One region of the Brevibacillus sp. MCWH genome, then DNA from elsewhere that is predicted to be linked to it. Evidence: riboswitches for the same ligand, from Rfam matches in the RefSeq annotation. Region 1 holds a riboswitch; the other holds the start of a gene.
The links. Region 1 has a riboswitch for thiamine pyrophosphate ahead of thiS (sulfur carrier protein ThiS). Riboswitches for the same ligand answer to the same signal wherever they lie in the genome.
Positions count from the first base shown of each region.

Region 2: linked by a shared signal. The riboswitch ahead of thiO (glycine oxidase ThiO) and the one ahead of thiS (sulfur carrier protein ThiS) in region 1 are both predicted to bind thiamine pyrophosphate.

Region 1 is NZ_SDLF01000004.1:44,788-49,202, forward strand. Features, by position in the region: gene ETC00_RS04720 (glycoside hydrolase family 18 protein) at 1-209, shown strand, start outside; gene ETC00_RS04725 (50S ribosomal protein L7ae) at 314-541, shown strand; gene ETC00_RS04730 (alanyl-tRNA editing protein) at 641-1,852, shown strand; gene kapB (kinase-associated lipoprotein KapB) at 1,889-2,269, shown strand; TPP riboswitch at 2,315-2,425, shown strand; gene thiS (sulfur carrier protein ThiS) at 2,658-2,861, shown strand; gene ETC00_RS04745 (thiazole synthase) at 2,866-3,636, shown strand; gene ETC00_RS04750 (acetylornithine deacetylase) at 3,638-4,415, shown strand, end outside.
Region 2 is NZ_SDLF01000005.1:105,164-109,578, reverse strand. Features, by position in the region: gene ETC00_RS06435 (efflux RND transporter periplasmic adaptor subunit) at 1-42, opposite strand, end outside; gene ETC00_RS06430 (glucose-6-phosphate isomerase) at 278-1,639, shown strand; gene ETC00_RS06425 (excisionase family DNA-binding protein) at 1,626-1,871, shown strand; TPP riboswitch at 1,934-2,046, shown strand; gene thiO (glycine oxidase ThiO) at 2,225-3,355, shown strand; gene ETC00_RS06415 (S1 domain-containing protein) at 3,435-4,379, shown strand.

The sequences.
Region 1 (4,415 bases):
ATCAAGCGCAGGCGCCGTTTTTCGAGTACACGGACGACGATCAGAACCGCCATCGCGTCTGGTTCGAAGACGCCCGTTCGATCCAGGCCAAGTTCAACCTGGTCAAGGAACTGGGCCTGCGCGGCGTCAGCTACTGGAAATTGGGGCTGCCGTTTCCGCAAAACTGGCTGTTGATCGAAGACAATTTTCGCGTTCGCAAACGAGTGTGAAGACTACGCAGAAACAAAAGGCGTACCTCCGAACGGGGCGTACGCCTTTTTCTTCGCCTGCCACTCATGGTATGATGGTGCAAAACGGAAGAAGGAGAGGGCATATGGGAGAATGCAGACTGAATCACAGCGTGGAAGACGTGCGGGCGAAGCTGGCGGAGCAGACGCCCTACCTGCCCGAAGCGCTGGCAGCCCGTCTTGAGGAATTGCTCGCAACGCCGCTGTCCCAGGAGACGTTGAACGAACTGTTTCATTTGTTGAAAAAATACGATCTCGCTTCGCCGGAGGAACGAGCAGAACGGGAGCAAAAACTGGCGCGACTGGCCGGCTGAGCGACACGTACATACGGCAGTATCCGGACGAGGGAGACTTGCGTGAAGCGAAATGGATAAAACCTGCTGGAAGACAAAAATCGGCAGTAAGGAGCGGCTATGAACAACCGATTGTACTATGACGATCCGTATTTGCACACCTTTGAAGCAAGCGTGCTGAAATGGGGGACGGAACCCGACGGGACACCGTACGTGGTGCTGGACCGCACTGCCTTTTACCCGACAGGGGGAGGGCAGCCCTGCGATTTGGGCGAGCTGGGCGGCATCCGCGTCATCGACGTGGTGGAAGTGGACGGTGACATCCGCCACCGCTTGGAAGCTCCGCTGCCCCAGGAGCGGCAGCAGATCGCGGGCCAAATCGATTGGCCCAGGCGGTTTGATCACATGCAGCAGCACGCCGGGCAGCACATCCTCTCGGCGTCGTTTGTCGAGGTACTGGGGGCAGAGACCGTCGCCTTTCACCTCGGCAGGGATTACGTCACCATTGATGTCCGGTTGGATGAGCTGTCCATTCAGCAGGCGGAGCAGGTAGAAGCCCTGGCCAACCGCATCGTGCTGGAAAACCGGCCCATCGAGGCACGGTTTGTCACGGACGCTGAACTGGCCCTCATGCCTCTTTGCAAACAGCCAACCGTCAGCGAAAACATTCGTGTGGTAATTATCCCGGACTTTGACTACAACCCCTGCGGCGGCACCCATCCGGCTCGGACCGGCGAAGTGGGGCCGATTAAAATCATCGGGTGGGAGCGGCACCGCGGCAACATCCGGGTCACGTTCCTCTGCGGCTGGCGGGCTCTCGCCGACTATTCCCGCAAGCATCTGCTGCTGCGTGAGTTGACCCGCACGCTGAGTGCCGGCGAGCCGGAGTTGGCCGAGCAGGTACAGCGGCTGGTGACAGAACGGGAGCAGCTGAAAGCGGCGCTGGAGGAAAAAGAAACACAATTGCTCGAAGGAGAAGCGCAGTCTCTGCTGGCGCAGGCGGTACCGCTGTCTGACGTACGGCTGGTGAAGGCCGTGTGGGCTGGCCGGAGCATGCAGCAGCTGCAGCAGCTCGCCAAACTGGTAACGGCACAGGCAGCGGACGCGGTCTGTCTGTTCGCGGCCGAGGGAGACAAGCTGCAGATTCTGTTCGCTCGCGGCGAGCAGGTGGCGCTGCCGATGAACCAGTTGCTCAAGGATACGCTGCCCTTGATCGACGGCAAAGGAGGCGGCAATCCTGCGCTGGCCCAGGGAGGGGGCGCGCCGATTCTTCCTGCGGAAGCGGTGCTGGCACACGCCTGCCGGCTGCTGGAAGAATCGATCAGGGTATAACAGGACTGACGCTTTTTCAAGAAAGGAGAGATAGACATGTCGCTGTGGCAAACGGGAGATCTGGTACGCGTCTCCTACAGAACGGGCGAATACGTGACGGAGGTGTTGGAAAATCACGGGGACAAACTGCTGGTCAAGGTGCTTGCGGTATTGAAATACCCGACGCAGGGCGACCTGCACAACCCGTACGAGGTGGATGTGCCGCTGTTTCATCAGCGTCCCGCGCTGTCTTATCAGGAAAAGATCATGGTGCCCAGTCAGACCGTGATCCGTTACGGTGGAGCGGTGCCCGACTACAAGGAATCGGTTCAGACCGCTTTGGAGCGGGAGATGGACAAACTGCGCAAAATGGTCACGTGGGCCCAGCGCTGTCTCGACGAGTTGGAGGCACTGCGCAAGGAGACCTTTACAAACTAAGGGCAGCGTGCTACTGTAGTAGTCGAGCAAGCAAAACTGCATAGCGCAATACCAAACGGGGGCCGAGCATAGTCGGCTGAGATTGTAACGAATGTGTTACTGACCGTTGAACCTGACCTGGGTCATGCCAGCGGAGGAAGAGGTATCGGCTGCATTAACGCACTGTCGTGATTTCGTGCCGCGACACGCGGACCGAAGTGCGATCACTGCACATGCATAACCAAAACCATCCGTGGCGGATGGTTTTTTTGTTTGCCGTCCGCCCGACATCGGTGCAAACGGCTTCTTCTGTCTGGACTTCGGTCAGTCAGGGAAGCTGTTTTTTTATCGGCTGGAAGACGACAAGCGGCCGGCCATTCCCGGCGGCGCTGACGAAAGGAGGGGGACCATGCTGGTACAGTTGAACGGCAAACGCGTGGAGCTGGACGACGAGGTTAATACTGTCAGAGCCCTGCTAATGTCCTACCAACTGCAGGAAAAGATCGTGGTCGTGGAGCGCAACGGCGAGATTGTCGACCGCGCCCGTTATGAAACCACGCCAGTCGCAGACGGCGATCGAATCGAAATCGTTCACTTTGTCGGAGGAGGCTGACAAGATGGATACATTGAAAATTGGACCGTATGAGTTTCATTCCCGCCTCTTGCTGGGAACCGGTAAATTTCCCGATTTGGACACGCAGACCCAGGCGGTGGCAGTATCGGAAGCGGAGATCCTTACCTTTGCCGTGCGCCGGCTCAATTTGGAAGATCCGCACGCGCCCAACTTTTTGGAACGGTTGGATTTGAAAAAATTCACCCTGCTGCCAAACACGGCAGGCGCTTACACGGCCGAGGAGGCGGTGCGGATCGCCCGGCTGGCCAAGGCGTCGGGGCTGTGCGACATGATCAAGGTGGAAGTGATCGGCGATCCCAAGACGCTTCTGCCTGATCCGATCGGCACCTTGGAGGCATCCCGCATCCTGGTGCAAGAAGGCTTCATCGTATTGACCTACACCAACGATGACCCGATTCTCGCCAAACGGTTGCAGGAAGTGGGTGTGCACGCAGTCATGCCGGGAGCGTCGCCGATCGGTTCCGGCCAAGGGATTCTCAATGAGCACAACCTGCGCTTCATCATCGAAGACGCCAAGGTGCCGGTTATCGTGGACGCGGGCATCGGGTCTCCGGCCGACTGCGCCAAGGCGATGGAGTTGGGGGCAGACGGCGTCCTGCTGAACACAGCCGTGGCGCTGGCAGACAACCCGGTGCTGATGGCCGAAGCGATGAAATTGGCCGTGGAGGCGGGGCGCAAGGGTTTCCTCGCCGGGCGCATCCCGAAAAAGCGTTACGCCTCGGCCAGCAGTCCGACAGAAGGGATGATTGAATAACGTGGAACGCGTCACGGCAGCTATAGCCGAGCGGAGAGAAGAGTTGTTTGCCCTGCTGGCCGAACTCGTCGCTCATCCCACGGTCAGCCCGCCTGCCCGCAACAGCGGCGGCGCGCAGAGCCTGATCGCCCGAAAACTGGACGAGCTGGGCTTTGAGGTAGATCGCTGGCCGGTCTTTCCCGGCGATGACAACGTGGTGGGCCGCCTGCGGGGCACTGCGCCGGAGCGGGCGCACAGCCTGATCATCAACGGGCATATCGACGTGGCGGAAGTGGGCGACGACAGCGGCTGGACCTATCCGCCGTTTACGCTTACCCGGGGCCGGGACGGACGCCTGTACGGACGCGGCGTCGCCGACATGAAAGGCGGCCTGGCAGCCAGCCTGTTTGCCATCCGGATGCTGCGCGAGCACGGAATCGAGCTGAAAGGCAACCTGATTTTTCAATCGGTGATCGGCGAAGAAGCGGGGGAAGCAGGCACTCTCTCCGCCATCGAACGGGGCTATTCCGCCGACTACGCCGTCGTGGTGGACACCAGCCACCTGCACATGCAGGGACAGGGCGGTGTGATTACCGGCTGGATCACGGTAGAAAGCCCCGTCACCCTGCACGACGGGATGCGGGCAAAAACCATCCATGCCGGCGGACGCGTGCACGGTGCCTCCGCGATCGAAAAGATGATGAAGATCATCGCCTCGCTGCAGGAGCTGGAACGCCACTGGGCAGTGATGAAGTCGTACCCGGGATTTTCGCCGGGCAGCAACACGATCAACCCCGCGG
Region 2 (4,415 bases), on a different contig from region 1:
TACGACAGCGACGGAGCCGACGATCCACCAGCGTTTTTTCATACGATCCTGTCTCCTTGATCCATCATGATATAAGATTCAAATGATAAGATTCGAATGGTTTTACGCGGCTGAAGGGAAAAGGTAACAATTGGGCTGGAATCGTTCACAAAATGTTCACAATTATACGGCAAATTTCTTCGCCGCAGGACAGATCCGACTTCTTTCTCTGCCGGCTCAATGTCAAACATGATAAGATGAGAAACAGATACAAACATGTCTTTTTATGGAGGGAACCATGAACCAAGTTCTTCGTTTCGACTGCTCGAATGCTCTGGGCTTTGTCCGGCCGCACGAATGGACACAGCTTGCCCCTGCAATCAAACAGGCACACGAGTTGTTGCACAACAAGACGGGGGCTGGCAGTGATTTTCTCGGCTGGGTCGATTTGCCCATTCACTATGACAAGGATGAATATGAACGGATCAAACAGGCAGCCGCGAAAATTCAAGCGGAGTCTGATGTGCTGCTGGTCATCGGGATCGGCGGTTCGTACCTGGGGGCCAAAGCCGTCGTGGATGTGCTGGGCCACCACTTTTACAACCTGCTGCCCAAGTCCAAACGGCGCACGCCGGAAATTTACTTCGTCGGCAACAATATCAGCCCGGTCTACGTCTCCCATCTGATGGATGTTCTCGAAGGGAAAGACGTGTCCATTAATGTCATCTCCAAATCGGGCACCACGACGGAACCGGCCATCGCGTTTCGTCTGTTCCGCGCCTGGTTGGAGAAAAAATACGGACGTGAGGAAGCGAAAAAACGCATCTACGCGACTACGGACAAGGCGAAAGGCGCGTTGAAACGGCTGGCTGACGAGGAAGGGTACGAAACGTTCGTCATCCCCGACGACGTCGGCGGACGCTACTCCGTGCTGACTGCAGTAGGTCTTTTGCCGATTGCCGTGAGCGGCGCCGATATCGATGCGCTGATGCAGGGCGCTGCTGCTGCCCGCGAGCGTTACCTGACGCCTGTTCTGGAAGACAATCCGTGCTACCAGTACGCGGCTGTCCGCAACGCGCTCTACCGCAAAGGCAAAACCGTCGAGCTGCTGGTCAGCTACGAGCCGCAGTTCCGCTATTTTGCCGAGTGGTGGAAGCAGCTGTTCGGCGAGTCGGAGGGCAAGGACGGCAAGGGGATTTTTCCTGCATCTGCCGAGTTCTCCGCCGATCTGCACTCGCTGGGACAATACATCCAGGACGGCATGCGCCACCTGTTTGAAACAGTGGTGGCTGTGTCCAAGCCGGCGGTGGACGTTACGATCAGCGAAGATCCGGACGATCTCGACGGGTTGAATTTTCTCTCCGGCAAGGGCATGGACTTCGTCAACAAAAAAGCGTTTGAAGGAACGCTCCTGGCCCATGTGGACGGCGGTGTGCCCAACCTCGTGGTGGAAATTCCGGAAGCGACGGCCTACCATCTCGGTGAGCTGATCTACTTCTTTGAAAAGGCATGCGGCATTAGCGGATATCTGCTCGGGGTCAACCCGTTTGACCAACCCGGAGTGGAAGCCTACAAGGCGAACATGTTCGCCCTGCTGGGCAAACCGGGGTATGAACAGCAAAAAGCAGCACTGGAAGCGAGACTGCGTGGAAAGCAATAAGACGTACCTGACTGTGTCCGAGACCGCTGCCTACCTGGAACTGCCGGAGACGTTTATTCTGGAAAAAATCCGCGAGGGACGCATCCGTGCCGTTCACAACGGCGAAGAATACCTGATCAACAAGGACCAGTTTCAACATCATCTGGAACAGATCCGCAAACTGAGGGAATGGGAGGAGGCGACCCGAAACGAGCCCATTCCTGAAAGCTACGATGTGAAAGACGAGGACTGAGCGCCGCGCTCTTGCCAGGGAGCGGCCGCAGGTCTATACTGAAGGGTGTAAACGACATAACGGAAAGCTACTGGGGGAGTCCATCACGCAGGGCTGAGAGGACGGAAGCGATGACCGTCGACCCTTTGCACCTGATCCAGATCATGCTGGCGCAGGGAAGTGGTTGCAAGCAAAAGAGCAGTCTGTGTTTGCGGATGTGCATCGGCCCACCTTTCCTGCCGGGGAAGGTGGGCTTTTTGCATGCTTTCGTCCGGTGGGGCGGCATCAGCGGGGTGGCAGGAGAACAGCGCGTTTACCCAGGCTTCGCCGCTTGAGCAGGGCGGGGCGCAGTTCCATCGAGGAGAGGAAGAACCATGACGAATTGTTTGATTGTAGGCGGAGGCATCATCGGATTAAGTTTGGCTTACGAGCTGTCGCGGCGCGGGTTGTCCGTCACGGTGGCAGAGCAGGGGGCGTGGGGCGGCCAGGCGTCTTCCGCAGCGGCCGGCATGCTGGCTCCGCTCAAGGAATTTTCCCAGCCAGGCCCGCTGCTTGATTTGGGCATCGAGTCGCTTCGCCTCTACCCGGAATGGGCGGCGGAGCTGGAAGCAGAGGCGGGCAGAGATGTGCAGCTTTGCATCGACGGGCTGTTGACCGTGGCGTTGACGGAAGAGGAAGCGGAGCAGTTGCGCGCAAAGTTCACCTGGCAGCGGGAGAGCGGTTACGATGTCCGCTGGCTGACCGGAGCGGCCATCCGCGACGTTGAACCGCTGTTGACGGATCGGGCGATCGCGGCGATCCACTCGCCATCCGAAGGGCATGTCAACAACCGGATGCTGCTGCAGGCACTGGTGACGGCGTGCAAGCGGCGGGGCGTGACGCTGCTTTCCGGCTGCGTGGTGACGGGCTTCGTCACGGAAGGAAGCCGGGTGGTGGGCGTCGAGACGACTGCGGGATCGCTCTTTGCCGACGAAACCATTATCGCCTCCGGGGCGTGGGCCGGCATCGCGATGGGCTGGCTGGGGCTGTCCATTCCCGTTCTCCCGGTGCGTGGACAGATCGCAGCGGTCGACTCGGCGGGGATTCCGCTGCAGACAGTGATTTTTGGCAGCACGGGCTATATCACCCCCAAACGGGACGGCAAAATCGTCCTCGGCGCTACGGAAGACGAGGCCGGCTTCCAGCGGGAGGTCACGCTGGAAGGCTTGACCGGCGTGCTGAACGGCGTGATGCCGTATGTGCCGGCGCTCTCATCGGCCCCGTTTTTGGAAGCATGGGCGGGACTGCGCCCGGCTACCGCCGACGGCAAACCATTGTTGGGGCCGGTGCCGGGATGGTCGGGATTGTCGCTCGCCGGCGGACACTTTCGCAACGGCATTCTGCTTTCTCCGATCACAGCCAAGCTGATGGCGGATTATCTGGAACAGGGACGGACAGAACGGCTGGAACCGTTTTTGCCCGAACGCTTTACGAGTGTCGTGTCACAAGGCCGCAAAATGGGCTAGACTTGCCTGGAAAAATAGACACCTCCCCACACACAGGCGTATATCGTAATACAGAAACGACAAAAGGGGAGGAGTTTTCATGGAGTCGTCGCAAAAACAACTGTTTCAGGCTGAACCGGCGGCGGTCAGCATGTTAAAGGATATGCGTGAAACCGTGCAGGAGATTTGCAAGAAGCACGCGCGGCAAAAGGTACGGATCGAAGCGATGGACGGTCGTGTGTACGAGGGCAAAATTCTCGATGTTGACGATTTCCACGTCTACGTGGAAATTGAGGAAAACGATGAGGGGCCGGCCGATGTTATGGGAGCTGTGGAGCCGGTCTCCAGCCGGTATCCGCAAAAATCACGACCGCAAGACGGATGTCCGCCTCGGGAGAGTGCCGTCAGTCCATACGGTACGACAGGTCCCAACGTCAGTCCGTACGGGATGGTAAGTCCCTACGAGATGGGGCCCGGCGTCAGTCCGTACGGGATGGTGAGTCCCTACGAAGTGGGGCCGAATGTCAGTCCGTACGGGATGGTAAGCCCATACGAGATGGGGCCTGACGTCAGCCCGTACGGGATGGTAAGTCCTTACGAGATGGGTCCCAACGTCAGTCCGTACGGGATGGTAAGTCCCTACGAGACCGGCCCCGCTGAGAGTCCGTACGGGATGGTGAGTCCCTTTGAGTCAGCCGGTCCGTCCGGCAAATCTGAGGGAATGGTGAGCCCCTACGAGCAAACCGCACCGTTTGAACAACCTGCCGAAATGGTAAGTCCGTACGAAGCGGTCAGTCCCTACGAAACCGCTGGACCCCAGGGCAACGTCACGCTGCAAAACAACATCAATTTGTATGGCAACCCGTATTCCCAGGTAAGCCCGTATACTGATTTCAGTCCATACCCATACCCCAGCTATCCATACTTCTACCCTGTTCCGTTCGGCGTGTTCAGAGTGCCTGTTCACAAGAAGAAAAAGCGCCGTTGCCGCCGCAAGGTGATTCCTCTGGCCCTGTTTACCCTGCTGTCGATTTCCCTCATTTGACCATAACACCAGCACGAAGCCTCTGCCGGGCTGTAT